Regions from separate parts of the Paenibacillus nanchangensis genome, predicted to be linked through region 3. Evidence: riboswitches for the same ligand, from Rfam matches in the RefSeq annotation. Region 3 holds a riboswitch; each other region holds the start of a gene.

The links. Region 3 has a riboswitch for cyclic di-AMP ahead of ACE6ED_RS26715 (TrkH family potassium uptake protein). Riboswitches for the same ligand answer to the same signal wherever they lie in the genome.
Region 1: it holds a riboswitch for cyclic di-AMP, as region 3 does, so the genes downstream of both, ACE6ED_RS12265 (APC family permease) here and ACE6ED_RS26715 (TrkH family potassium uptake protein) in region 3, are expected to answer to the same signal.
Region 2: it holds a riboswitch for cyclic di-AMP, as region 3 does, so the genes downstream of both, ACE6ED_RS26085 (C40 family peptidase) here and ACE6ED_RS26715 (TrkH family potassium uptake protein) in region 3, are expected to answer to the same signal.
Region 4: it holds a riboswitch for cyclic di-AMP, as region 3 does, so the genes downstream of both, ACE6ED_RS24445 (ubiquitin-like domain-containing protein) here and ACE6ED_RS26715 (TrkH family potassium uptake protein) in region 3, are expected to answer to the same signal.

What each region holds. Positions count from the first base shown of each region.
Region 1 is NZ_JBHOFD010000013.1:79,796-87,152, forward strand. Features, by position in the region: gene ACE6ED_RS12250 (FecCD family ABC transporter permease) at 1-69, opposite strand, end outside; gene ACE6ED_RS12255 (FecCD family ABC transporter permease) at 66-1,124, opposite strand; gene ACE6ED_RS12260 (iron-hydroxamate ABC transporter substrate-binding protein) at 1,275-2,327, opposite strand; gene ACE6ED_RS12265 (APC family permease) at 2,575-4,392, opposite strand; cyclic di-AMP (ydaO/yuaA leader) riboswitch at 4,518-4,680, opposite strand; gene ACE6ED_RS12270 (disulfide oxidoreductase) at 4,871-5,317, opposite strand; gene ACE6ED_RS12275 (DsbA family protein) at 5,314-6,063, opposite strand; gene ACE6ED_RS12280 (ATP-binding protein) at 6,158-7,357, opposite strand, start outside.
Region 2 is NZ_JBHOFD010000044.1:27,463-34,819, forward strand. Features, by position in the region: gene ACE6ED_RS26075 (M1 family metallopeptidase) at 1-1,364, shown strand, start outside; gene ACE6ED_RS26080 (hypothetical protein) at 1,376-2,194, shown strand; cyclic di-AMP (ydaO/yuaA leader) riboswitch at 2,383-2,518, shown strand; gene ACE6ED_RS26085 (C40 family peptidase) at 2,538-3,005, shown strand; cyclic di-AMP (ydaO/yuaA leader) riboswitch at 3,378-3,521, shown strand; gene ACE6ED_RS26090 (C40 family peptidase) at 3,524-4,015, shown strand; gene ACE6ED_RS26095 (GNAT family N-acetyltransferase) at 4,305-4,811, shown strand; gene ACE6ED_RS26100 (c-type cytochrome) at 4,917-5,273, shown strand; gene ACE6ED_RS26105 (4a-hydroxytetrahydrobiopterin dehydratase) at 5,432-5,728, opposite strand; gene ACE6ED_RS26110 (hypothetical protein) at 5,985-6,278, opposite strand; gene motA (flagellar motor stator protein MotA) at 6,483-7,277, shown strand; gene ACE6ED_RS26120 (flagellar motor protein MotB) at 7,270-7,357, shown strand, end outside.
Region 3 is NZ_JBHOFD010000048.1:3,407-10,763, reverse strand. Features, by position in the region: gene ACE6ED_RS26725 (LysR family transcriptional regulator) at 20-928, shown strand; gene ACE6ED_RS26720 (potassium channel family protein) at 2,159-2,824, opposite strand; gene ACE6ED_RS26715 (TrkH family potassium uptake protein) at 2,841-4,199, opposite strand; cyclic di-AMP (ydaO/yuaA leader) riboswitch at 4,287-4,471, opposite strand; gene ACE6ED_RS26710 (CPBP family glutamic-type intramembrane protease) at 4,819-6,735, shown strand; gene uvrC (excinuclease ABC subunit UvrC) at 7,011-7,357, opposite strand, start outside.
Region 4 is NZ_JBHOFD010000038.1:10,051-17,407, reverse strand. Features, by position in the region: gene yabG (sporulation peptidase YabG) at 164-1,111, opposite strand; gene rsmA (16S rRNA (adenine(1518)-N(6)/adenine(1519)-N(6))-dimethyltransferase RsmA) at 1,245-2,129, opposite strand; gene rnmV (ribonuclease M5) at 2,126-2,677, opposite strand; gene ACE6ED_RS24445 (ubiquitin-like domain-containing protein) at 2,906-4,069, opposite strand; cyclic di-AMP (ydaO/yuaA leader) riboswitch at 4,353-4,580, opposite strand; gene ACE6ED_RS24440 (TatD family hydrolase) at 4,775-5,545, opposite strand; gene ACE6ED_RS24435 (HD domain-containing protein) at 5,598-6,884, opposite strand; gene ACE6ED_RS24430 (AbrB/MazE/SpoVT family DNA-binding domain-containing protein) at 7,172-7,357, shown strand, end outside.

The DNA.
Region 1 (7,357 bases), on a different contig from region 3:
CACGGTTAACACCGTCACATTCCGCTTGCGGCGCAGGCGTTCGCCTTCATATAAGAGACGGGGATTCATGACCGGTTCCCCCTTTCCCTGCGGGCAAGCACCACGAAAAACGGCACACCGATTACGGCGATCAGCGCGCCAAGCGGCGTCTCATAAGGCGGATTCACCATCCGCGATCCAATGTCGGCGAACAGCATCATCAGGCCGCCGAGCACCGCGGAGCAGGGAATAATCCACCGGTAATCGACGCCAACCAGATACCGGGCGATATGGGGCACCATCAGCCCGACAAAGGCAACCGGGCCCACAGCCGATACCGCTGCGCCTGCCAGCATAAGCACAATGAACATCCCGATGATCTGAATCAGCCCCGTCCGCTGGCCGAGACCCGAGGCGACCTCCGATCCCAGGCTGAGCACGGTGATTTGGCGTGAAATCATAACGGACAAAACAAGTCCTCCCAGCAGCCAGGGGAGGATCGCATACAGCTGCGTCCAGGTCACTCCCGCTACGCCTCCGGCATACCAGAAGGCGAGATCTTGGGATAAGTTAAAATAAATGGCCACTCCCTGGCTTAACGCCAGCAGCATGGAGCCGACCGCTGCACCCGCAAGCGTAAGGCGAATCGGCGTAAGTCCGCCTCCCGAGGCGGCTCCGATGCCGAATACAAGCAGCGCGCTGGCCGCCGCACCCAGGAATGAAAACAGCATTGTAGCCGTGAACGGAAGCTGCGGCCAAAACGCAAACACTAGCGCCAGCCCCAGCCCCGCTCCGGCATTGAGTCCGAGCAGGCCGGAATCGGCCAGCGGGTTGCGTGTCATCCCCTGCATCAGCGCGCCGGAAACAGCAAATCCGGCGCCTACCAGGGCTGCGGTCAGACCACGCGGCATCCGCAGCTCCCGGATCACCTGATGCTGCTGCAGATCAGGCTGGAAATGAAACACGGCGTCCCAGACGGTCGCCAGCCGAATATCGGCGGCTCCTACCGTAATGGAGAGACCGATGCCCAGCAGGAGCACCAGCGAACCTATACTTAAGATCAGGAGTGCGGCACCCGGGCTTGAACGGAGTGGAGGGTTCGAATTCGTCTTTTTGTCAGGTCTTGAACGGCTGGTGGGTACCATGGAACTTCTCCTTACACGAACGATAATAACTATCATTCTCATTATCTCAAAATCCATGGCGCAGCACAAACGATTTTTCCCGTCCCCGCCTTATAACACCATGCGGGCCGCGGCATCCAATCGGCAACCGGGCCCGCACATGTCCGCTCTTTATTTCACCAAAATCTTCAGCACAGCATCAATGGTCATTGCGTTTGCGGTCGCACCGCTGTACAGCCAGCTGCCTTTTGATTCCATCTCATATACATGACCGGCTTTGACTGCCGGAATACCCTTCCAGATTGGGCTGTTCAGAATCTCCGCGTTGCCTGCTTTATCGCTGTTCACAAGGAAAATATGATCCGCGGTCAGCTCGGCCAGCTTCTCCAGCGAAACCGGGTTCCAGGACGCTTTGGTTTCCGCAGGAATCTCCGTTACAAGGTTCGGCGGCGTCATCCCCAGATCGCCGTACAGCACCGCTCCGCTGGACTGGGTTTCGTCAACGATAAAAAAGTTTTTTTTCACAAGCCACAGCACTGCCGCGGATTCCTGCCCAACTGCTCCGGACAGCTTTTCCTTGGCTTCAGCCGCTTTTTGATCATAGTCCTTGATTGCCTGCTCGGCTTTCTCCTTCATATTCAGCAGGTCGCCTATTGTAAGCAGCGTCTTCCGCCAGTCTTTGGTTGTTTCGTCGCCAATCACGTAAGTTGGCGCAATTTTGTTCAGCTGATCGTAATGGCCGTTTTGGACCGTTCCTTCCGACCCTACGATGATGAAGTCAGGCTGATGGCTGAGTACCGATTCTGTCGGCAGATCATAGCCCACCGTCGGCACATCCTTCAGATGTTCTCCCAGGTAATCCTGAATCCCGTTCGCCACCGACCACTGCGCAACCGGCGTGACGCCAAGCGTAACGAGGTGATCCTCCAGATAGGAAGCCAAAATACGCTTCGGGCTGGCAGGCACCGTCACCTCATGCCCCATGGCATCTGTCACGGTTTTTTCCGCCGGCTGCTGTGCGGCAGGCGATGCCGCTGCGGCAGCGCTGGCCGCTGGAGATGCGGCTGCCGTTGCCGCCGGTGAAGCTTCTCCGGCTCCGGCCCCGGCCCCATTGCCCGCCGGCTCATCCGCATTGCCGCAAGCGGACAGCAGCAGCGACAGGGTCAGCAGGCCTGCGGCCCCCCACTTCACACTTGTTGTTTTTCTTTTATCTAACCCCAACATATTGTTCCCTCCTGTAATCACTGCGTGACGGCTGATTTTCGCCGCTCTTGTCCCTATAAATGATATTGATTCTCATTATCTATGTCAATCTTATTTTCGTCTTTTTTCTCGCCCACTCCACAGGCAGCCCCCCAAGGCAGCAACCCAGCCCAGATGCAATTTCGCCGTCCAACGCAAAAACCGCCCGTCCCCGATTGGCTATCGGGGGCGGGCGGTGAACCGCTGCATACAAGCGGCGGGTTACACGCTATTTATTTAAGTGATACGGCACGGTGGCGATCACCACATCTTTTTGGTTCATTAAATAAGAACGGATCAGCAGGCTGGACTGATTGTGCAGCAGCGCCTGCCACCAATGTTTTGTTACAAACTGCGGAATCAGGATCGTTATATGATCCGTCGCTGCGGTCTTCCACTCAATGGTATCAATGAACTTGATCAGCGGCCGGATAATACTCCGGTAACGCGAGCGCAGGACGATTAAGCGTACACCCGGGTCCCACTCCGCCCATTTTTGTTCCATTTTGCGGATCTCTTCTTCATCAAAACCGACGTACACCGCAACAACATTGTCGGTCAGCGAGCGGGCGTAGCTGAGCGAGTTCAACACGGCCCGGGTCACACCTGATACCGGAACAACCATCGTGCTTCCTTTTATAACCGGTTTCTCGTCGCAAGCCTGGATTCTTAACTCATCCGCGATGTTCTGGTAATGCCGGTGAATCCGGTAGAAGATAAACATGACGAACGGCAGGAAGACAAATGCCATCCAGATATGGTCGAACTTTGTAATAATAAAGATCATGGTGATTGTTGCCGTGGTCAGCATCCCCACCGTGTTCACCGCAAACTTGGTGCGCCAGCCTGCCGGCTTCTGCCGTGCCCAACGGATCATCATGCCCAGCTGAGACAAAGTGAAGGGGATAAAAACACCAACCGCATACAGCGGGATGAGACTTTCCGTATTTCCGTGAAATGCCGCGACCAGAATGGCCGACAGCACGCCGAGAAAAATAATACCGTTCGAGAATCCGAGCCGGTCGCCGCGGACCATAAAGGCGTGCGGCATATATTTGTCCTTGGCCAGCATAAACGACAGCAGCGGAAACGCCGAGTATGCCGTATTGGCCGCTAAGAACAGGATAACGGCCGTAATGGCCTGAATGGCAAAATAGATGGCCCCCCTGCCAAATGTCGCTTCGGCGATTTGGGAGACGACGGTTGCCTGTTCGTTAGGCGTAATACCGAAGCCGTAAGCAAGAATCGTGATGCCGGTAAACATGAAGCCGAGAATCAGCCCCATCCAGGCCAGCGTTTTAGCCGCGTTTTTTTCGGCCGGCGCTTTAAAGTTCGGAATGGCGTTCGATACGGCTTCTACACCGGTGAGGGCTGAGCAGCCGGAGCTAAAGGCCTTCAGCAGCAGAAACAAGCTGACGTTCGATACCGCGGTTCCGAATTCCGGGACATGCTCGGCGCCGCCGCCTGCCGCATATTTTATTAGGCCGGTTACGATCAGCACTACAATCGCGGCTACAAACAGATAGACCGGAATGGCAATAAACGATGCCGATTCGGTTACGCCGCGCAGGTTCAACAAGGTCAATATGATAATGACGGAAACCGCAATCAGAACACGGTGATCATGCAGCTGCGGAAAAGCCGAAGTAATCGCGTCCGTCCCCGCCGACGAGCTGACCGCCACCGTAAGAATATAGTCCACCAGCAGCGATCCGCCAGCCAGCAGCCCTGTGGAGGTGCCCAGGTTGTCTTTGGCGACAATGTAGGCGCCGCCGCCCATAGGATAGGCATAAATCGTCTGCCGGTAAGACAAAATCAGGATCGCAAGCAGGGCGAGTACCGCCAGCGCGATCGGCAGCGAATACCAGATGGCGGTGAAGCCGGCAGCCATCAGCACGATAAGAATTTGCTCCGTCCCGTACGCGACCGAGGAGAGCGCGTCGGAAGACAGCACCGCCAGCGCCTTAACCTTCGTCAGTTTCTCGTGATCGAGTTCGGTCGACTTCATTGGCCGTCCGATTAAAAATCGTTTTACTTTGCTAACCATGTTCCAGCACGGTTCCTTTCCGTCAGTGGGTTTGTTTTTGTAAGTACCATGCGCTGTTTTCAAGGACTGGTTTCACAAAGGAGGACAAGAAAAAAGCATACGAAAAAGCACCGCATGCCCGGGCAGATCTCTCTCCACGGTCGCCTACGGGGTTAGCTGGCGGATTCGGACTGTGGAAGCCCTACGGCGCGCTTCTATTAGTAAGCGTTGGCCGATTCACCCCCGGGCCGGTAACGGCCCAAATTGGTTCCCCCGTTTTTCCTTCGGAAAATTAAGCGCATGATCACTTCTCACAAGCATTAATATTAATCTCGGACAGGTAGAAGGTAAAGAACGCCATTTCCCCAAAACAGCATAAAAAAGAGCCCTTCACCCGGTCTTGAAAATCCGGAATGAAGAACTCTTTCATTCTCTTGAATTTGGTCGCTCAATCTACGCCAATCATCAATTCGTTCACATTTGTGACCGGGGAAGCCAATTAAGCCTGCTCATCCTCCGCACCGCCGCGCTCACGGCCAAACCACAGCAGCAGAAATATGAGAATGAAAGCGGTCAGCGCCAGCAGCGGAATGGTAATGAATCCGAAAAAATTCAGATAATCCACGTTGCAGGGCACGCCCACCGTACAGGGAGCAATGCTGCTGAACCACGGGATTTTTTGTTCCGCGTAATGAAACAGCGAAATGGATCCGCCAATCACCGTTAACGGCAGCACGTAGGAGATGATGCGCTTATCGTTTTTGTAGGTCGCAATACCCAGCAGAATCACCTGCGGATACATTAAAATTCGCTGGAACCAGCACAGCTTGCAGGGTTCATATTTCAGCACTTCGCTCAAGTACAGGCTGCCTACCGTAGCCACAACGGAAACGAACCAGGCCAAATACAAACAATGGCGTCTGCAAAATGCGGTGAACGCGCTCACTTGGCGCCGTCCGTTCCGGCCGCCTCTTCAATTTGCTTCGAAAGTGCCTCGTAATTAAACGCATCTTCAACTTTGACACCGTTAATGAATACCGTCGGCGTCGAGCTTACGCCTGCCGTTCCCGCCGTGTTGTTGTCCCGCTGAAGCTCGGATTCGTAGGTGCGGGATTCAATGTCTTTGCGCAGCAGATCATAGTCGATCTTCAAATCAAGACTCTGGGCCAATTGGACCAGAAAATCCGGTGTCGCCCACTCTTCTTCCTCTTTCCCTTGGTTCGCATAAATCGCGTCAGCGAACTTCCAGAAGGCTTCCTGGTTCTGATGATATACGGACAAGGCTGCCAGGGAAGCTGTTTCCGAATCCGGGCCGATAAAGGACATGTTCACAAAATGGAACGACGCCTTGCCTTTGTCGACGAAATCGCTGACGATTTTCGGCTTCACCTGGGTCGAAAATACCGCGCAGGCCGGGCATTTATAATCGCCGAATTCCACAATTTTGACCGGGGCACTCTCTTCGCCTTGTCTCGGAAGCACACTGTAATCAAAAGTCACCGGGGCAGTGGATGCCGGCTGGGTATCCTTTGCGGCGATGGTAAACAAGACGGCAAAGATGGCAATCACCAGAACGACAGCGCCAATAATGAAAAATAACGTCGTTTTGCGCTGGCGTTCCATTTCGGCCACCCGCTGTTTATGCATCGTCTGGTTGCTCGAAGTAGCTTTGGTTTTTTTGCGGTTGTTCAAGTGGACTTCCTTTCTGTCCTGTTCACTGGACGGGAATCTATGATATGAGTCTAGTCACTGAGAATTATATAGTGAAGTTCTCCGATTGGTCAAACTATACCGCTTCCGGTTCCAGGAATGGGTCTCTGCCGGTTTGGCTGGTCTGGTTTTTATCCGGCACGGGATACTCGGCGGGCAGAGCCAGGATAAAACCAAACTCGGCGCCGCCGTCCGCTCTGGGCGCCCCCCAGATATGTCCGCCCATCATATCCACCAGCCTTTTGCTGATCGCAAGACCAAGGCCGGTCCCTTCATATTTCCGGCTGGTTGATGCGTCAAGCTGCGTGAAAGGCTGAAACAACTGGGCATGTTTGTCCGGATCGATACCGATTCCCGTATCTCTTATGGTAAATTCCAGAACATGGTCGGTGTTTCTGATGCTGGACAGCCGGGCTTCCACTTCCACCTGTCCGGCATCCGTAAATTTCACGGCGTTGCCAATTAAGTTGACCAGGATTTGCCGGATCCGCGCCGCATCCCCAATCAACCGGTGAGGAATGGCCGGATCGGTTTTGACGGTCAGGTGCAAGGCTTTTTTCCGCGCAAGCACCTGGAACAAATCCACACTTTCGTGCAAAAGCGTGCGGACCGCCAAGGGCTCGTGATGCAGCCTCGCCCTTCCGGACTCCATGTTGGACAAGTCCAGAATATCGTTAATGACACGGAGGAGCGCGCTGCCGCTTTTCGCCTGCAGTTCAAGCAGTTCCTGCTGTTCCGGAGTGTTTTCCTTGTCGCGCAAAATCTGATTAATCCCAAGAAGACCGTTCAGCGGCGTACGGATCTCATGGCTCACTGTAGCCAAAAAGTCGCTTTTGGCACGGACGGCAATTTCGGCTTTTTCCTTGGCCGCAATGAGCTCCTGCTGATAACTCACCACATCCGAGACATCTTTGGCCATCATGTACACGTAGCAGACGGAATCGGTCTCCAGCGGAAAAACACTGGCACCTAAATAAATCCGCCCTCCCTGCTTGTTTCGAATCGCAACTTCGATTTTACTCGGTTTCCCGTTGGAGGCGGATTGAACCGCAAACTTCATCCGGGTCCGGTCTTCCTCCCCCGCCAAAACGCTTGCTTGAAGCTCCTGCAGCTCCTCCTTGGAGTATCCGGTAAGTGCCGTAACGGCCGGGTTGACGCTGATCACTTTACCGCTAACCGGATCAATGCAGATCACCATATCGGGATTGCAGTCGAACATCGCCATATATCTGCGTTCATTAAACCGCAGGGCGGTAAGAATTTCATTGCGGTCGGA
Region 2 (7,357 bases), on a different contig from region 3:
CCGGCGATTTTGTAATGGCCGGGCAGTGGTTTCCGAAGCTTAGCGCTTATGAGCCCAGAGGCGTCCGCGGAACGGCAAATGAAGGCTGGAATCTGCATCAGTACCATGGAAGCTCTGAGTTTTACAGCGATTTCGGTATCTATAACGTTACGATCTCCGTTCCCTCTGATTACAAGGTAGCGGCAACGGGATTCCCCGTCCGAACCGCTTCCGTCAAAAACGGGATCAAATCCTACCGTTTCTATGCCGACGACGTGCATGACTTCGCCTGGGCCGCCTCGCCCCGCTTTGTTGTGGCCGAAGAAGCGTTGTCTACGCCCGAAGTGCCGGGCGTGCGCATCAAGCTGTATTTGGACCCGATGCATAAAGACTTGAAGGAGCGGTATTTTCAGGCTGCCAAGTCCGCATTGACCTATTTCAGCAAATGGTATGGCCCTTATCCGTATTCAACGCTCACGGTGGTGGTTCCGCCGCTTGACGGCAACGGGGCGGGCGGCATGGAATACCCGACCCTGGTCACCGCCTTCGGCGCTTCCGACCCGAATCCGGACTCCTCACTGGAACGCACAGTAATTCATGAGATCGCCCATCAATATTTTTACGGGATGATCGCGAGCAATGAATTTGAAGAAGCCTGGCTGGATGAGAGCTTTGCCTCGTATGCCGAAGACCGGCTGATGGAACAGGAGTACGGAGCGGTGCCGAATCTCCCGCTGCAGGCAGGTTTCGTCACTTCTCCCGCCCCGCTGAAGCTGGAGGCGTGGAAATACGGCGGAGCGGACATCTACACGCAAAATGTCTATCTGCGCGGCAAGCTTGTCCTAAAAGACATCGAGCGCCAGACCGGGCGCAAAACGATGGACCGCATTATGCGGACCTACGCGGAAAAATACCGGTTCCGGCATCCGACGACCCGTGATTTTCAGCAGGTTGTCGAACAGGTCACCCGCAAACCGTGGCAGTCCTATTTTGATCAATATGTGTATTCGGGCGGTACGGCGGACTTTGCCATTGATTCCATCCAGATAAACCGCGATGAAACGGACGGGGCGGCAAGCTATGAGTCCGTCGTCCAGATTGGGCGAAAAGGAGCGGAGTATCCTGCGGTGCCTGTCCGGTTCACCTTCGCAGACGGGCGGACGCTGCAAAAACAATGGGACGGCACCCGAAGCGGCACAACCTTCCGTCTGCGGCATACCGCGCCGCTGGTTCACGCCGAAATCGATCCGGACCGGACGCTGCTGCTGGAAACGAAGCATTGGAACAATTTCCGCAAGGCGGAGCTGGATCCGAAGACCGCCTCCCGGTGGACGCTGGGCGTCGCCAAATTTATAGAGACCGTGCTTGGCATTTTGTCCTGGTGAGGTGAACGAGCTTGAAAACGCCGATTGCCCGCGGCTGGCGCAGTGTTAAAGAGCAGACTTATATTCTCATTCTTTTGTTCGTATATCGTCTGCTGTGGGGTTACTTCCTCTACAGTTTTGTCCGGGATGCTGTTTATCCCTTTCTGCTGCGGCTCCGGGAAAATGCCGACAGCACCGCCAAACTGCTGTATTACGTCGAGGCGCAGTTCAGCCTGCTGGAAAATGCCGAGGTCCGCACCTGGCTTTGGACGCTGGCGGCAATGGTGCTGCTGCGTATGCTGGTGTCCCCGCTGATCCGCGCCGGGCTGCTGTACGAGCTACAACAGGAGAGTCTCGGCAACCGCGGCCTGTTTCTTTTTCCCGGCATGAAGCGGTACGGCTGGCCCGTGTTCCTGTTCAGTCTGGCGGAGTGGGGGCTGACCCTGCTGCCTTTCTGCTGGCTTGGTCCGAAGCTCTACACGCTGACCACGGCTTCCTATTTGCAGCCGGCTCTGCTGTTAACCGCCGCGGCTTATGCCGCAGGATGGGCGCTGTACGCCTATATCATCCGGCAATGTTTCCTATATATGCAATTCGGGTATGTTCATAACCGCAGCATCGCCGCTGCACTAATGACTTATTTTAAAAATATTGTCCCGGCCACCGGCTTATCGCTCCTTTTAGGAGCCGGCGGCGTGTTCAGCCATTTGCTGGCGCTGCTGGTTGGCTGGCTCTGGCCCGGACTGCCCGCGCTGCTTGCAAGACAAGCCGCGCCGTTCCCGGCCACTCTTTTTAAACTGTGGGGAATCGCTGCCCAATATCATCTCTGGAGCAGCAAACAACGGAACTGAAACGTTCGCGGCACAAGCCGCCGCCCTTATCGGGTGGCGGCTTTGTTGTGTGCGCCCTTTTGACTAGAAGCGATGTGCCAAAAATATTTGCAAAACGTCCGGGCCTCTGTTACAATGACACCTGTACTTAGTAACAACTTTGTAATCTTTACTCGTTAATTTGTTACCGATTGGACAAGTCATTATAGGTGCGTAACATGCCAAATTCCCCAGCACCGGGGGAGCGGGGGACCCAGTTGTGGGTGAATTGATCTCATTCCGAGATCATAGGGAACCTTCTACCGAATCCTTGAGCTAACCTCGCAGGCACCGGAAGGAGAACAACTAGTTGAAAACACGTTCCATCAAGACAAAACTGACCGCAGCAACGCTGGGCCTTGTGATTGCCTTCACAGTGGGGGGCGGAAGCGCTTCCGCAGCGACCCAAATGGACCATGTCATTTCTTCTACTCTCGGAGTAAGCTACAAGACAGGCGGCACTACAACCTCTGGCTTCGACTGCTCCGGCTTCACCAAGTATGTATTTAAGAAACTGGGCGTGACTTTGCCCCGTACATCGAAATCTCAATATCACATTGGAACGGCTGTAAAACGCAGCGCGCTTCGTTCCGGCGATCTCGTATTCTTCAACACGACAGGACGAGGCATATCACACGTAGGTATTTATGTTGGCGGCGGAAAGTTCGCCCAATCCTCTTCTTCGCGTGGTGTAACCATCAGCTCGCTGAGTGAAAGCTATTGGTCCAAACGCTACGTTGGCGCCAAACGTGTTATGAGTACCTCCAAATATCAGACTGTAGCCTACGATTGATCGAATCTCCTCTATACAATCCTCACTTTAATCAATGGAGCCCGGGAGCCGATTGTTGCCGCAATCGAATTTCCGGGTTTTTCCTTTTCCTTATTCTCCCTATTACCCTTATTTTTTTTCGCTGAAACCTCAGTTCAGGAAAAAAGACATAAAAATGATAAAAACCGCTTAAAGCCGCGTGGTTACAGGGTTTTTGGTAACGCATTCAATTCAAAAAACGACCTTGCCCCCCATTTAGCGGGGAAGTAAAGATTGCCAACCGGCTTTTACTTTGTTACAATAAGCGCAGTGAGTTTTTAGTAACATTTTTGTAACGAATGCCGTATAATTTGCTAAGCTTTTGTCACTCATTGATCATAACGCCGAATTCATTAATCAGAATCGCCGAGTTCCCTGACGGACAGGGAAGCGGGGGAACCAGTTTTGGGTGAATTGACCTCCTGTCATTAGAGGGGTCATAGGGGAACCTTCTACCGAATCCTTAAGCTAACCTCGCAGGCATGGAAGGGGTTTATATTTTGAAGAAGAAGTTGGCAGCCGCAGTCCTCAGTTTTTCCCTCGCACTTACCCTCGGAGCGGGAAGCGCTTTTGCAGACTCCAAGCTGGACTCCGCAGTTGAGGCCGCAATTGGAACGAAATATGTTTCCGGCGGAACCACCACTAACGGATTTGATTGCTCCGGATTCACTATGTACGTATTCGACAAGCTTGGTATCAAGCTTCCTCATCAATCGGGGGCCCAATACAAGATGGGTTCCGCAGTTTCCCGGGATGATTTAAGATCGGGAGATCTCGTCTTCTTCAACACAAGCGGCAGAGGCGTGTCCCATGTCGGAGTATATGTGGGCGACGGAAAGTTTGCTCATGCCTCCTCAAAACGTGGTGTAACCATCAGCTCGCTGAACGATAGCTACTACGTCAACCGCTACGTTGGCGCCAAACGAATTATGAGTACCGACACTTACGAGTCCGTCGCCACGGAATCGGAAGACAACGATGATGTAATGTAATCACATTCACCATTCAAAGGCTCTTTCCCAAGATTTTTGCCGAAATCTTTGGAAGGAGTCTTTTTTTGTCTACACATCACTAATTTACCCTTACCACCGGGTATCAAACAGCCTTTAGGCCTATTTCGGATCAGAAATTCAAATTTTTTTTCATTTGTCAAGTTCACCTCTCCACTCAACTGGATGCTTGCTTCGAACTGTCCGGATTAGGTATATAATAATGATGGGGAAACGGACGGTCTCTCCTCCCCAGGTTAGTTCCTAATTAATGAAGGAAGGGTGCCCGCCTATGTCTGTATCTCCGCGGTTATTTCAGGTTATTCCCATGCAAGTCAAACATGCGCGAGCGGTATGTGACTGGAAATATGAGGCTCCTTACAATATATACGGCTGGCTGCCTTGGGAGCAGATGGAGGCGCTTGGCGTGGAGTTCGGAGATCCCGAGCTGCGCGATAGCCAGTATGTTTCGGTGCTTGACGTTAAAGGTGAACTATGCGGTTTCGGTCAGTTGTTTCCTATGGATCGGGTGGTCCGTTTGGGCATCGGGATGCGCCCCGATTTATGCGGCCAGGGTAACGGTCCTTCTTTCGTAAAAGCCCTGGTTCGGGAGGCCCGCCGCCGCTACCCGGGGCAGGAGATTGATCTCGAAGTCCTGACTTGGAATCAGCGGGCTATCCGCGCCTATCAGCGAAGCGGATTTACGATCACGGACACCTATGAACGCCAAACCCCCAACGGAATGAAGCCTTTTTACTGCATGGTCTATGACGAGACGCACAGTGAAGGGTTGGAATAGCGGGAATACCCGCTAATATTTGTCTGTTTTTTGACACAATGGCTATGATACCGCTTCACCTTCCGTTATAATGAGGGAAGAGCTTACATAGAAAGGACGAATGGGATGCAAAAATGGTTGATGAGCGGTTTATTTTTCCTGGCTTGCGCGTTCGCAGTTATATTGATGTTTACTCTGCCGGGCAAAGAGCAGGTCGCCGAGCAGAACAATCCGACCATGCCTGTAGTCCAGCTGGATACCGCGGCTGCGGAAGCGACCGTAAAAGCCAACTGTATCAGCTGCCATGGAGACCAGCTGCAGGGCGGCGTCGGCCCAAGCCTGCAAAATGAAGGCAGCCAGCATGACGCTGAAGCGATCTACAAAGTCATCAGCAAAGGACGCGGACAGATGCCGTCCTTTAAAGACAAGCTTGCACCCGAAGAGATTGCCAATGTGGCCATGTATTTGTCCGAAATGAAATGACTGAATTCCTTCCCGTTAAGGGGCCGCCGGGTACAGACTGTGTATTCGGCGGTTTTTTTGCGTCTCTAAGCAAAAAAGCAGAGACCGTCCGGAATCCGCTCCGCGATCTCTGCCTGCCTCTAGCCCCTGCTATATTGAATTATTCTGCACGTCCTGATTTATTGTCCGCCCCGCGACTTCTCGAACGCCTCGTTGAACTCGTGCGCCTCCCGTATATCCAGCGCCGTTACTCCGCCCTCTTCGCGTGTCGTCAGTCTTAACGTCACATTCTTGTAGTCGATTGTGATATGCGGATGGTGATCAAACGCTTCCGAGATGGCAGCCACCTCATCGACAAACGCAATGCCTTTCATAAATTCGGAGAAGACGTATTTGCGCACCAGCACGCCGTCATCCAGCTTCCAACCCTCCAGCTTGCCGACTTGCTCCTGCAGCTCTGCCTCAGTGAATAACAATGGTATATCCTCCCTTACTACCGTTTGCTTGCGAACGGCTTGACGCCTCCTTCAAGCAAAACATCCCTCAGCTGCTTGGTCCAAGGGATGCGCCAGAAAAAAGGCCATTTTCGGTTAAATGTATTCCCGGTTCCTGATAAATATGAATACGATGTGCGGCTATTCGTTAACGCACCGTATTCGCTGAGTCGTTTCTCCTGTAATTTTACCACGCGGCCTGACTTTCGGGCAAATCCTCCTTTGGACCCGCCTGCCGTTAGACCAGTTCCACCGATACCAGGTCTTCCTCCCCGGCCATCACATTAATCCGGTGGGTATCCGGATCATGCATTACCACACCGCTGCCGACATGAATAACCGGTTCACTGCCAAGCCCGTAGAACAAATCCTCGGCAAGCGCTTCCCATACTTCCGCTTTGGATTCCTCAGGAAGCTGCTCCCAATCCTCCGGGTCCATTTCAAAAAACAGATAACTGTCCGGGATCATCGAGACCGCCTTGGTCAGGTCCGTCAATATTTCTCCATAATCTCTCCCGTGCTTTACTCCCACGTTGTATCACTCCGTTTTCGCATATAGGCTGATCTTCCTTTTTTCCATTATAGCCTAAAAATATCACTTCACAAAAAAGCTTGCCCTGTCGATAAATAAGAATATACGTCACGATGTATACGCTACGGTACCCTGCCGCATGTTCAGGGACGAACTGCGCGGCAAAGACGGACCACGGTTAAATCTCATGGACGAGGTGCATAAATGGAAATTTCAACAATTATTGGTTTAGTACTAGGGTTAGTTGCTGTTGTATACGGTATGGTGCTAAAACATGCTCCACTGACAGCTCTAAACAATCCTGCCGCTTACGTCATAATATTGGTGGGGACGGCTGCATCAGTCTTCATGGCCTTCCCGTTTAACGAGGTAAAGAAAGCTCCTAAACTGCTTTTGATGACCGTAAAGCGCAAGAAGATGATCAGCAAACAGGAATTGATCTCCATGTTCATGGACTGGGCATCCATCACCCGCCGCGAAGGCCTGCTCGCATTGGAGTCGAAAGTTGACGAAATTGAAGACGGATTCCTGCGCAACGGCATGCGGATGATTATCGACGGCAACGACCAGGAATTTGTACGCGACGTCCTGATGGAGGATATTCACGCCACCGAGGAGCGCCACAAAGCCGGCGCGCTTATTTTCTCCCAAGCCGGGATGTACGCGCCTACGCTGGGGGTACTCGGGGCCGTTATCGGTCTGATTGCCGCTCTGGCGGACATGAGTGAGATGGAGAAGCTCGCTCACGCAATTGGCGCCGCCTTTATCGCCACATTGCTTGGTATCTTTACCGGTTACGTGCTCTGGCACCCGATCTCCAACAAGCTGAAACGGATGTCCAAGCAAGAGATGGAGATTCGGATGATGATGCTCGAAGGCCTGCTGTCTATTCAGTCCGGCGTTTCAACCATCGCGATCAACCAGAAACTGTCCGTCTTCCTGACGCCGACCGAACGCGCCAAGATGAACACCGAGAAGGAGGGCGGCACAAGTGAGTAAAAAGGCCCGGCACGAGGATCACGAGGAGCATGCCGACGAATCCTGGCTGCTGCCTTATTCCGACTTGATGACCCTGCTGG
Region 3 (7,357 bases):
TGAAAAAGGAGGCGCCGCCTTGTACGACGATCTGGATATTTTTGCCGTAGTTGTGGAGCAGTCGAGCTTGAACCGGGCTTCGCGGCTCTTGAATCTGTCCCAGCCCGCCCTTTCCCGAAAAATCTCCAAGCTGGAAGAGCGGCTGGGCACTCCGCTGTTCAACCGGTTCGGCAAACGGCTGGAGCTGACCGACGCCGGCCGGCTGGCGTACACCTTTGCGCTGGAGCAGCGGCATCAGCGTTCCCGTTTTCTTGAGGCACTGTCGAAGTTCAAGGAAGGCGAACCGATGATCATGACGCTTGGCGCCAGCCTGACGACCCTTCAGACGACGCTGCCTCCCCTGATTAACACTTATATGGAGCGGTATCCCGCCGCCGAGCTGAAGCTGATTACCGGCAAAACGCATGAGATCGTCTCGTCCGTCGGCGAAGGCCGGGCGGATGCGGGGATTGTAGCCTCGAGCATATCCGAGCCGGGCCTGCGCTGCGTTCCGCTGTTTGAGGATCAGCTGAGGCTGGTCGTCTCGGAACATCACCCCTTGACGCTGCTGCCGCGTCTGGAGATGGGGCATCTCGCTTCGCTGCCGATGATCCTATTCTCCAAAGGAACGTGGTACCGGCGGCTGACCGACGATCTGTTCCAGCGCTGCGGCGTGGAGCCGGACGTGCGGATGGAGATCGACTCGTTTGAAGCGATCATCCGGCTGCTTCCTACCGGCAAGACAGCCACGCTGCTGCCCAAGTCGTATCTGCGCCCCGAACTGCTGAAGGGAGGCGGGCTGGTGTCGCTGCACATTAAGGAGCTCGACCTCACGCAGCGGACAACCAGCCTGATTTACCGCGAGGGCGGAAGCCTCAGCGCGGCGGCACGCAGCTTCGTGCAGGTGGCGGAGGAGGCGTTTTTTAGCGGCAGGCAGGCGGAGCGATAAGGCTCGCGGAGCACTTAGAGCGGCTGAGCGCAAGACTGGCGGAGCGCTCTTAGAGCGGCGGAGCGGTAAGACTGGCGGAGCGCTTAGAGCAGCGGAGCGGCAAGGACGGCAACGGCACGTTATTTGCAAGCTGTCCGAGCACCCGGACACCCAGCTGTAGAACACAAAAAAACCCGCTATTCTGGCGAAAGAGAGCGCCGTGACAGCGGGTTTTGTTTGCTTTTTTATAACCTCAACTTTCGCAGCTGGAAATGGCTTAGACCCTTGAGTGAGTAAGAGAAATTCAATAGATTTACTTGTATTGACAACAAACACTCACTTGTTAGGGATCATGATAGTGCGATCAACCATGCCAACAAAAAAGGTGCGTAACTCTACGTTACAGCAACATTCCCTGCCTGAACACAGCCTCGGTTATCCAAACTTTGGGGGCGTTTTGAAGCAGCTTTGCATTGTCCTCCCCTATGACTTTCTTGCCGGACTCAGGGTACCCTATTTGCTGATTATTCAGCGTTTTGGCAAAGAGACGGACTCAGATTCACTTATTTACGCGGAGAATCCATAGTTTGGATGTTTTCGGTACGAATAACGGATCTGGAGTCCGCAAGGCAACCCAAAAGCCCAAGAATTTCAGAAATAACGTCCTCTGGGTCCGGAAAGACCTCCGTATCGCGTTCGGTGGTAATCCGCTGCGGGTCTGTTACAGGAGAGGATTCGTTCCAGTTCGTTCAACGACAACAGCGGCAGTCGAAGACATTGTTTATCAAGTCTTGGTTCACGCTGCTTTTATTAACTCAACTTTCGCAGCCTGAGATCGGCAGCGCAGCCTGAGATCGGCAGCGCAACCTGAGACCGGCAACGCAGCCTGAGACCGGCAGCGAACCTGAGATCGGCAGCGCAACCTGAGATCGGCAGATACGCCTTGAGATCACTGGGCAAACCGGAGATCCAGTGCTGGAGTTGACTTTGAATCAGGGTGGAGCATTTCTTCCCAACCTGAGTCGTAATTTCGTTCAGCCGTTCTATGAGTTGCGCCAAGGCAACTGCCCGGTCTAGCGTGCTAACTTCATCGCACCGTAAATCCCGCCGAGCGTGCGTTCGCCGCAAGCAAGCGGTGTTTTTCTATTTTTTCAAGACGATTACTTTATTGCGGTTAAATCCGCGCCAGGACTGGAGCTAAGCTGATTTTCGCTCTGCGAAAGTTGAGTTATAGCCTGTTAAGCAGCGGGCTTACCGGTTCACTACTTCGTCCTCAAACCGGCCGATACCTTCGTTTGATCCGATCAGCACCATAATATCGCCTTCGTGCAGATAATCATGGGCGGTCGGCGCAACGATTACCTCATCCTTGCGGTTCAGCGCGATGATGCTGCAGCCGTATTTGGCGCGCGTGTTGATATCGGCAAGACATTTGCCGTTCATGCAGGACGGCACGGTCAGCTCCACAATGCTGTAGTCCTGGGAAAGTTCAATGTAGTCCAGCAGGTTAGGGGTGACGAGCTGATGGGCTACCCGGATGCCCATATCCCGTTCGGGGAAAATCACCCGGTCGACGCCCAGTTTGGACAACGCGCGGCCGTGCAAAATCGACGTCGCTTTGGCAACAACGGTCTTGACGCCGATCTCCTGCAGCAAAATGGAGGCAAGTATGCTGCGTTCAATGTCGTCACCGATCGCAACGATGCCGCAGTCGAAATTGCGCAGTCCAAGCGAACGCACGGCGTTCTCATCCGTCGCGTCGGCCGTGACGGCATGCGTGAGCTGTCCGCCGATCTCCTCCACAATTTCTTCGTCCCGGTCGATGCCGAGCACCTCGTAGCCCATGTCCATCAGCTCCAGCGCCATGCTGGAGCCGAAGCGTCCAAGGCCAATCACCACAAACTGCTGTGCTTTCATTGTCTTTCGCAGCTCCTTATCCAATAATCATTTTGCCTTCCGGGTACCGATACAACTCTTTACCCTGTTTCGGTCCCAGCGCGTACGCCAAGGTGAGAATTCCCAGTCTTCCGGCGAACATCGTAAACGCAATCAGCAGCTTGCCTACCAGCGACAGCTCCGGAGTGATTCCCATGCTCAGTCCGACCGTGGCAAACGCCGATGTGGTTTCAAACAATATCGCCAGGAAATTCACATCCTCCGTCGTGGACAGCACCATCGCAACCGATACGACAAGCAGCAGCGCGAGCAGGGTGATACTGAGCGCTTTCAGCACCCGCTCCTGGGCCATCCGGTAGCGGAACAGCACGATATCATCCCGGCCGCGGAGCATGGCGATCACCGCCCCGATCATGATCGTAAATGTGGTTGTCTTGATGCCGCCTCCGGTGGAGCCGGGCGAAGCGCCGATAAACATCAGAATAATCATAAAAAACTGCGAAGCCTGGCGCAGTCCCGCGATATCCAGCGTGTTCGCCCCCGCCGTACGCGGCGTGACGGACTGGAACAGGGAGCCGAGCAGCTTGCCTCCCCAGTTCAGCGAACCCAGCGTCTTCGGATTTGTATATTCAAATATGAAGATCACCACCGTACCGATCACAATCAGCGCCGCCGTCATAGACAGCACCACTTTGCTGTGCAGGACAAGCTTTTTATTTTTCCGGTAATCCATCACGTCAGAAAGCACGATAAAGCCGAGCCCGCCCAATACGATCAGCGCCATTACTACAAAGTTGACCAAAGGGTCGTAGACGTACCCGGTCAGACTGCGGTATTCGCCAAACAAATCAAATCCGGCATTGTTGAACATGGAGACCGCATGAAAAATCCCGAAATAAACCGCCCGGCCCACCGGCATGTCGAAAGCCCACCGAATACTGAGCAGCAGCGCCGCCGTGCCTTCGATCACCAGCGAATACAGCAGCACTTTTCGCAGCAGACGGACAATCCCTTCAATCGAGCTCTGGTTCATCGCCTCCTGCAGCAGCAGGCGGTCTTTCAGCGAAATACGGCGCCGGAAGACTAGGGCGAACAGCGTCGCCATGGACATGAAGCCCAGCCCGCCGACCTGGATCAGCAGCAAAATTACCGTCTGGCCAAACGGCGAAAAAAAGGTGCCCGTGTCCACAACAACCAGGCCGGTTACACAGGTTGCGGAAGTTGCTGTAAACAGCGCATTAACAAAAGATAAAGATTCTCCGCTCGTGCTGGAGACCGGCAGCATCAGCAGCAGACTGCCCGCCAAAATAATTGCCGCAAAACCAAGCACCAGAATTTGCGGGGGCGACAGCTTCAGCCAGCGGTAGCCTTTGGAGCCTGGTGGACGTAACGCCATGGTTTCACCCCATGTTTTTTATAATGAAAGAATAGAGAAAAGAAGCCAAACAAAAAAAGCACTGGAAAAACCAATGCTCTTACCCTTGGTTCCTGCAGCTGTAGCCTACGAGGTTAGCTGACGGATTCGGACACTGCGCAGGCTGCCCTATTCGCTCGCAAGCGAAATTCACCCCTTGACGAATGGCGTACGCATCCCGCAAGACTCAGACGCGTATCCCTTCCTCTTGTATGGTTCCCCCGTTTTCACCAGAAATTCGGCTGTTATGCAATTGCATGAAAATTATAATCGCAAATCCCTGCCGTCACAATGCTGCCAATAGCGCGTTTTGAAGCAAAAAACGGAGGAAAGCCTGGCACGCCGCTTGAAAAGCTGGGGTTCTCTGCGGTTTATTGCACATTTGCTGCAAAAATCATCGCTTTTCAAGAATAAGTTTGTCCCTCTGCCGATATGATGAGAGAGACGGTTGGCTTTCGCGCGCCGGTTTATGCTATTTTAAACAGGGAATGTCCAGGCGCTGTCAGCCTCCCGCCTTCCGCTTACAACCCGGGCCGGAGTCCGGAGTGTTCCGGTTCTGTTGTTCTACATAGTTTAAACGCAAGAGACAAGGAGGCGTTTCATGAAATCACCTGAACTTCCCGCGCGCTCTAAAGCGGTAACCAAACCGCTTATTGTTTTGGGAATCATTGGGCTGCTGCTGTTCATTGTCTTTCAAATCCTCCCATCGCTGCAAAATGACAAAGAAGGGATCCGGCGCACGCTTGAACCGTCGGAGATGCGCGGCCGCGCGGCTGCTTTTGCCGCCTCGGAGCTGGGCCACGTTCCGTCGGCAGCAGACGACTGGCAGGTGGGGTACCGGACGGATTCTTTATTTTACGGCTATATGTCCAGCCAGGAGCTGCTGAAATCGTACGAAGACCGGGATCTCGACCGCCTGCATCCATACGATGTCTACCGAGCCGTTCTTCAGCCGGAGAACGGGAAGGATCGGCTGCTGACGATTGATCTCAATATGTACACCGGGGAAGTCGTCGGGTTCTCCCGCATCCCCGTTCAGATGCGCGGTCCCCGGACGGAACCGGGGCCATCTTCTGCCGGGGACAGCAATCCGGCCTTAACCGGCGAGCAGGACAGCGGCACTGCTTCAACCGACGGGCAGGACGGCGGCTATACCGCCTCAACCGACGGGCAGGACGGCAGCACCGCCTCAACTGACGGGCTAGACGGCGGCTATACCGTCGCAACCGATGAACAGGACGGCAGCACCGCCTCAACTGACGGGCAGGACGGCGGCTATATCGTCTCAACCGACGAAGGCGGGAGCAGCAATACAGCTCCCCCTAGCGATAACGGCGGCTTGACGCTCGCGGAGAAGCAGAAGCTGGCTGAGCCCTGGGTACGCAAATGGGCCGCCGAGCCGGGCCGGCTGGAGCCGGTAGCCGCCGAGGGGGATTACGATCTTGTTTACACTGATCCCGAGGTGCGTGTGGGGGATGCTGAATTGCGGTATTTTTTCCGCTTTGATTCCGGCGAAGTGTCGTATTATGCCTCCGGCTTCAACGTTCCGGCGGAGCATGCAGCTTATGTGAGCGAACAAAAAGAGCTGGCCGGAGTGCTCACCCGTTACGGCTACGGCTTGCCTACGCTGATTCTGGGCCTGCTGGCGCTGGTGTACAGCATTTTAACGCGGGCGTACACATCGTTTACGCGTGGTGTTGTGTTAAGCGGCGCTTTTTTCTTCATTACACTTGCCAGCAATCTGAACATGCAGCCGCAGTGGGAGCAGGGGACCGCCGATCCGCTGACCTCGGCGATTGTCAATGTCATTTACGGCCTGTACGCCCTGCTGATGGCCTCACTGCTGTATTTTTCTTTAGTCGGCGGAGACGGGCTGTGGAAGCAGCAGGGAATGAACATGTGGCCCCGCGCCAAAGAACCGGGGTACGGGCGGTATGTTCTGGACAGCGTGGCCGCCGGTTATATCTGGGCGTTTATCCTCCTTGGCGTGCAGACGCTGATGTTCATTGTGCTGAAGCTGACGCTGGACAACTGGTCGACGACCGATGCCAGCCAATCGGCTTACAATATGAAATACGCCTGGCTGCTGCCGCTGATGGCCTGGCTGGCCGGCTTATCCGAGGAGGGTCTGTACCGGCTGTTTGGCATCCCGCTGCTTCGGAAGCTGCTGCGCAGCACGATTGCGGCCAGCTTTGTGACGACGCTGATCTGGGCATTCGGCCATACGCTGTATCCGATTTATCCGGTGATTTCCCGGCCGATCGAGCTGATTGTGATCGGGTTATTGTTCAGCTATATTTTTCTGCGGTACGGCTTTATCACCGTGTTGTTTAGCCACGTCGTCTTCGACAGCATTCTGATGGGCGTTACGCTGATCCTGATGCCGGGAACCGCCAATACGGCGGCAGGGCTCCTCGCCCTTGTCCTGCCGTTCCTTGTCGGCTGGCTGATCTACCGTTTTAATCCGCCTGAACGCGCGGACAACCAGCCTCCTTATCGCGGCGGACTGATGGAATAAACGTAAGCCGTCCGCATTTTGTCCCGTGCCCGGTATATTGCTGAGGTCGGATAGACAAGTAATGGCCGGATGCTGGCAGTACTAGATGCCATATGGATGTAAAAAAGGACCCCAGGCTCCCGGTTTACGGAGCTTGAGGTCCCTCATTATTTGGCTGGACTTACTTTATTGGGCTGGCCTCACTTTATCATCTTGGCTCGACTTATACTCCAATGCCGCAGGCTGGCCTTACTTCTGCACACTGGCTCACCTCACTCCTGCGCGCCGGCTCGGCCTTACTCCTCGACGTAATCGGCTTCGTCCGCTCTGCCTGTCTCCTGGTCCTTCAGCGCATCAAGAATTTGGCGCGCCAGTTTGTCGCCAATCGACAGCGGGCGGAAATCCTCCACCTGCGCCTCCTTGATTTTCTTGAGCGAACCAAAATGCTTTAGCAGCAGCTTGCGCCGTTTTTCCCCGATACCGGGAATCGAGTCCAGCTTCGAGACGACCATCGACTTGGCGCGCTGTTCGCGATGGAACGTAATCGCAAAGCGGTGCACCTCGTCCTGGATGCGCTGCAGCAGATAAAACTCCTGGCTGTCCCGCGCCAGCCGTACCGGTTCGGGCGGATCGCCGACCAAGA
Region 4 (7,357 bases), on a different contig from region 3:
GACCACCTCTTTCCTTGTCCATTATACCGCGTATTTAACTAAATGTCAAACAAACAAATAATTATAGTGGAATCAGATGGTTGTTGTCAACGACTTTTTTGCGTACCCTTTCCATACAAAAAGGACCCCTGGCGGAGTCCTCTCTGTCGTTTGTCACCGTATCTCATCCGATCACGGAAGGCGTTACTTTGAGCGTGGACAAATTTTGCAGCCCCGGCATTCCGATCCGGTAGCTGCCTCGTGTCTCAATCCCCCCCACACCCTGGGCGCCGCTAATCGTATGCTGCAAAATGTCGCTTAAATTCACCGTTTCCCGGATTGAGGTGAGCGCAGCTTTGGCCGCAACATAGACCGGATCGAGGGCATGAATCAAAATACGCCCCGGCGAGCTGGAAAAGTTTGCCCCCGCCTGAAGCAGCGCCTCAAAGTGCGACTGGCAGGCCCCCGCCACAATCGTCAGCGCATCAAAATTCCGTTCATACTCACGCGCCGTCCGGACCGCCGCCACAAAATTCTGCGAATTTTTATAGCTGCTCAAACTGTATAAGTCATATGGCTGAGGCCGTTTGAGCACACCGTCATGACCGGTAATCACCACAATATTCGGGCGTACCCGGGGAAGCAGGCGAAACAAGGCGTCGGCCATTTCGCTTTCCCGGACATGATGGCCTTCGGCGGGGATGCGCAGCTGTCCATACAGATTCAGACTTTTATTGAGATAAGCCGGGTCCCCGTCCAGATGCAGCACCTTTCCCGGCACTTCAAAATAGGCCTTATCCTTGGACGGCTGATTCCACAACCCGCCGGTCCCGCCTCCTAGCGGATCATTCTCCGGCTGGATATCCTTCCACAGCTGGGCCAGGCTGCGTTCGCTTATTTCCTGCCGTTCCTTCCGGATTTGGGACAACGATTGTCTGGCTTTAATCTGTGCCCGCTGTCCGCGTTCTGTCATCCGAAGCGGGGGCACCTGCATCAGGTCGTCCAAGGGGGCGTCAGCCAGCAGCCGGAATTCAGTCCCTTTAATGATGGCCTGATTCTGCAGCATTTGCTCCACTCGGAACGTTACATCCCCGCCGTACGATTTTCGGACGACCAAATCTCCCAGGTTCATCAGAACATCACCTCTACCCCAATGTATGGGCAAATGCTCCGGTTGGTTCATCCGGGATTGGAGTTCGCCGGTATTCCAGCGGACGTTAGGCCGCCCTTACGGCCTTATACTCACATCCCAAGTCTTTCACAGCTTAGCTTACGCCTGCCGCCAGCAAAACATCACTTAGTCTTGCATATTCCTCCAGACTCAGCGTCTCTCCCCGGCGAACCGGATCAATCCCCGCATCCGCCAGCAGGGCTTCCAGGCGCTCCCGGCCCTCTTTGGGGAAGAACCGGGCCTTCAGATTGTTGGCGATCGTCTTGCGCCGCTGTGTGAAAGAAGCCTGTACAACTTCAAAAAAGTGCTGTTCGTCCGCCACTTCCACGGCGGGACGCTCGCGGATTTTCAATCGGATCACCGCGGAATCGACATTAGGCTGCGGAATAAAAACCGTATGCGGAACCGTACAGATGATTTCCGGCTCACTGTAATATTGGACGGCGATGCTGAGGCTGCCGTATTCTTTTCCTCCTGGCGCAGCCGCCATACGTTCGGCAACCTCCTTTTGAATCATCACCACAATGTGCCGCAGAGGCAGCTTGTCCTCCAGCAGCTTCATCAGAATAGGGGTTGTTAAATAATATGGGAGGTTCGCCACTACGCTGACCTTGTCCACGCCGGCAAAATCCTCCTTGAACAGCTCCGGCAGATTCACCTTCAGCACGTCGGCATGCCGCACCTTTACGTGCGGATGATGTGCCAGCACTTCCTCCAGGATCGGAATGAGACGCTGGTCAATCTCAACAGCGGTGACCGCTCCTGCGGCCTCTGCCAGACGTTCCGTAAGCGCGCCGATGCCTGGACCGATTTCCAGCGCTCCCGTTGAGCCGTCAAGCTCGGCTGCACCTACAATTTTGTCCAAAATATTCTGATCGATCAAAAAATTCTGTCCCAGGCTCTTCTTGAACGAAAAGCCGTGCCGGTTAATAATTTCCTTCGTTCGCCTCGGCGAGGCGATATCCTCTCTGCCGTTCATACTCCGCCGCCCTCCTGCTCGATTCGGGCGACCGCGCCCGCAAATTCCTCTCTCGTGATGCCGAACATCGCCAGTCTCTTATACAGCTGCTTCCCGTTGCAGTAGCCGATACCAAGCAGATTGCCGAGCGCCATACGGCGTTCTGCGGCCCGCTCATGCACCAGCAGCCCGGCTTCCATAAGATCGCCGATCTCAATGACCGGCGGGTTGCCCTCAAACGAGGTATGCACATGCTTAAGAGCATGCCGGATCGCTTCCGGTGAAGCATTTTCCACTCCGATATCGCCTTTGCGCGTTGCATCCCGCTCCGGGATAAAAGCATGCTTGCAGCCTGGAACTTTGGACGATACGATCTTGCGGATCCGTTCGCCTGCATGGTCGGGGTCGGTTAATATGATGACGCCGCGCCGCTCGGCCGCCAGGGCAATCTTGGCGATGACAGACCGGTTAACGGCCGATCCTCCGGTCTCGATGGTGTCGGCGTCAACCGCCCGCTTCACAGCGACCGTATCACTTTTCCCCTCCACGACAATAAGTTCCTTGATCATAATCCTATTCTTCCTTTCCTCCTGCAGGAAATATGTATCCCGTTAACAACTATACGGTAAAGGCAAAAACAATCGGTATAACGCCAAAAAGAAGAGGACACGCCCCTTCTTTTGGGTAAAGAATGTATAAGAGTGATGAGCGCCCGCTCAGGTATCACCAAATTACAGGATATTCCGTTTAACTCCCTATACTATAGCCCATTCCGGCGTTTTTTGCAAAACGGCCGTTTAGTTCAGCTCCGGCTTCGACGGACCAATCACATACACGGTACGTGATTTACGTCCGAAGTTTAGAGCATGGCTGAGCGAATCGTAGTATACATCGATTTTGTTGCCTTTGATGGCGCCGCCGGTATCTTCGGCACGACGGAATCCAAGGCCTTCAATGTACACCCACCAGCCGATCGGAATCACTTTGGGATCCACCGCAATGGTGCGCCCTTCCGTTACACGTGTGCCTGATGCGGTACGGGTGCCAATACCCGGCTCTTGTGAAGAGTAAGCTGTCATGGACACGTTTTTGATCATGCGTTTGTACTCAAAATCAACTCCCGCTTTGCGGACAGTTTTGCTGAATTTTGCTTTGGTTGCTGTAGCTTTGGCTTTGGCTTGAGTAGCGGCAGCGGCCTTGACGACAACAGGCTTAGGAAGCGGTTTGGTTCCAACGGCAATTACTTTATCTTTGGTTGCTGTTTTGACCTCTTTACCGATCATGCGCATGGATGCCAGCTCGCCGTCCTGATAGACTTTTTCGATATGCTGGATCATAACGCCCGGTACGCCTGCCTGTGTTACCTTGGTCTTGCCCTTGAGCAGGGTGGGATCCGCCGTCTTGATGACACGGAAAGGCAAGCTTTTCGTCCGCTGTACAACCTGTTTGTTAATGCGGACAATCTTTACCTCCATGCCGGCGGTTATCGGAGTGTGTAACGAAGGAAAAATTTTGTCATGGCCTTTCAGACTGTAGCCCAGTTTGCTAATTGCTTCGCCGACGGTGTTTTCTGTCGTGTGCAGCTGTTCAGTCTTGCCGTCAACGGTAATGCTGAAGCTGCGTGCCCGGACGATGGCAATCCGGTCTCCGTCGGATAACGATCCGTCCATAGCCATGGATATCTTATCATGCGGCTGGAGCGGAATTTGTTCCTTGGACAGCAGGTCGCCAAGCAGCGACTCGCGGGTTTCAAGCGTCTGTGCCTTGCCGTCTATGACTAAAGTGATTTGTTTGCTGCTCTGCAGATCTACATACAGCAGGATAAGCAGGGCAATGGCAATCGAAAGAACGCCTGTAACCGATAGCACACGCCAATTCAATTGCTTCCACCTTAAACCTAAATCGTAGGACACGCTGGATGTTGGTGATTCATGGGAGATCTCTGGTTGGAATACGCCCATTCTATCCATCCTCCTTACAATAGCCCCGTCGCCACTGCAGCCGGATGAAGCTCGGCCCTGACGCAGCTATCAAGATTGACACAGGAAAAACGTCTGGAATAACGACGCGCTCCTGCTCACAAATCGCCTGCCCGGCAATGGCCATGGATAGCTGTTATATAACAGTGTCCAAGGCAGCCTCCGATTACTCAAAAAGAAAGAAGCCTAAAAAGAGTTCTGAATAGGAGGACTCTTTCGTGGCTTCTGACGACGCTTGAATGCTCGGAAGTGTCATGCACGAGGTTTCCTCTCTTACTTGCGCTTACGGGGTTAGCTGTCGGGTTCGGACGAAAGAGAGTCGCCCTATCTCCGGTCACCCGCTCATGGCGGTTGCCCTTGAATTCACCCCAAAGACCACATAAAGAATCAGAATACGGCCTGCAATACACCAGGTGTACGTTATGTACGCTTATACGGCAGACAATACCGGTTCCCCCGTTCCCCGGTTAAGGGGACTCAGCGAGACGATCCATGATCAATGGCTGTCATATAAACAGCTCATTGCACTGAAAAGATGATATCCTGTTTTGATGCATCTTGTAAAGCGGGCTTCAACCACGTTTATCTAAATATATGGTTAAAAATTTGTAATATTCCTCGATTTCTTGATTAAAAAACTTTAATACATCGGCCAAGCTCTTTTTTTCAACGGTTTTTCTCCCGATTTCAACGAATCCCAAATCGTTCCAGCGCGTTCGTATAAGTGATTTCGGCCAATTCTTCCCAGTTTAATCCTTTTATTTCCGCCGCCGCTTCGGCCACCAGCTTCACGTGCGCACTCTCATTTCGCTTGCCCCGGAAAGGGTGCGGAGTCAGGTAAGGCGCATCGGTTTCGATCAGCAGACGGTCCATCGGTGTCTTGGCGAGCACCTCTTTTGGCTGTTTGGCATTCTTGAAGGTGACCGGTCCGCCAAAGGAGAGGTGAAAACCAAGATCCAGGCACATTTTTGCCGTTTCCCAGCTCCCCGAAAACGAATGCATGACGCCTCCCACTTCCTGCGCTTTTTCTTCCCGCAAAATTTTGACCACATCCTCATGTGCATCACGGTTGTGAATGACGATCGGCATCTTCAGCTCCCGGGCCAATCCGATTTGCTGGCGGAAAACCCGCTGCTGAATGTCTTTTGGGGAAGTGTCCCAATAGTAATCAAGGCCAATTTCACCGATTGCCACGACCTTCGGATGAGCGCAAAGCGAAGCAATCCAGTCCAAATCCCCGTCTTCCATGGTGACCGCATCTTGCGGGTGCCATCCTACTGCTGCATAAATATTCGCGTACGATTCGGCAAGCCTCATCGTTGACGGGATCGTCTCCCGATTAAATCCGACATTGATCATTTTATTTACACCAGCCTCAAAAGCGCGGTTAATCACTTCTTCCCGGTCCTCGTCGAATTGCGGGGCATCAAGGTGGGTGTGAGTGTCAAATAAAGCCATAATTCTATTCCTCCAGTCCGGTTATTTATGCATAAATTTTAACCAAATTGTTTTATTTGCCGAACAGCCGGGTAATGGATTCGGGAAGCTGCGGAAGAGCCTTCCTAAGCTTGTCCTCCGGAAAATATAAATGGTACCTGCCCCGGTGAATCCCGCTGATGGAGCGGACGATATCCGACACCTCGGAAATTTCCCTGAGCCTGTCCTGACGGTCGAGCAGCAGAATTTGCTTGCCATGAAAAGCTTCGCCCGGCCGGAACACATCATAAGGAAGATCGGTCGGAAAGTCAATTTCAAGGTCGTAATACGGATGTAACCCCGCTTCGGCAAAACTGCGGCGGATATCATCAATTGTTTCCAGATCCAGACTTTCCATCTCTACATATTTATACAGCCTGCGATGAATGAAACGGCAGCACAGCTGGCTCAGCAGCTCATCCTGCTCCTTCGTCCACTGCATAAATGCTGTCTGAACAAGCGCCTCGTCCAGCTGCAGATACTGTTCCACGTCTACGGTTCCCTTAAACAGGTGCGTCAGCGGTTCCATCATAAAGCTGAATGCATATCCTTCCTGAAACAGCTCTTTTGCCCGTCTGAAAATTTGCCGTAAAATGATTTCCGAACTCCGGGTGACGGGGTGAAAATAGACCTGCCAGTACATTTGATAACGTGACATCAAATAATCTTCCACAGCGTGCATGCCAGATTCCTTGACCACAACCCGGCCGTCATGCGGACGAAGCACCCGCAAAATACGGTCGACATCTATGGTTCCATAGTTAACGCCGGTATAATAGGCATCGCGCAGCAAGTAGTCCATCCGGTCGGCATCCAGCGGTCCGGAAACAAGATTTACCACGATGTCATGCTCATAGGTTTTCTTTATTACCGAAGCTACTTTTTCCGGAAACTCGGGGCTAACTTCACACAGAATCCGGTTAATTTCCGTGTCCTCCAAAATAATCCGGCACGTCCAGTCTTCATGGTGCATTTCAAAAGCTTCTTCTATAGAGTGGGAAAACGGACCGTGGCCCAAATCGTGCAGCAGGGCGGCGCACAGCGTCAGCAGCTTCTCCTCCGGCAGCCAACCGCCATAATTTCCGCGCTCAAACTGGGAAATAATGCGCCGTGTGATCTCATATACACCAAGGGAATGGGAGAACCGGCTGTGCTCTGCGCCGTGGAACGTCAAATACGAGGTTCCCAGCTGCCTGATCCGGCGGAGCCGCTGAAATTCCCTTGTATTGATCAAACGCCAAATCAGGCTGTCCTGCACATGGATATAATTATGTACCGGATCTTTAAATACTTTTTCTTCGCTTAAGGGTTTATGGACCACTCTGCTCAACTCCTTCTGTGTTTTTTGGCGTCATATGTTTTATTATGTCGAAACGTGTCGATATAACGTTTTACAATTTAATCTCCTGTTTCTCCCACTTTTTAGATAAATAGGTGCGCTTTTTTGACATTTTAACTATAAATATTAGAAAAAAACTTAAAATTCGCTCAAAAGTAGGTTGACTGTTTTGGGAATGGTTGGTATTATAAATATCATAAAACGGTGAACATTGTCGAATAATGACTAATAGGAACCATGGTAAGTATTTGAGAGGAGCAGCGATTGTTATGATGAAATCAACGGGCATTGTAAGAAAAGTCGACGAACTGGGACGGGTTGTCATTCCGATCGAATTGCGCCGCACGCTTGGTATTGGAGAGAAGGATGCGCTTGAAATTTACGTGGACGGAGAACGCATCATGCTCAAAAAATACGAACCCGCCTGCATTTTCTGCGGCAATGCCGAGAATGTA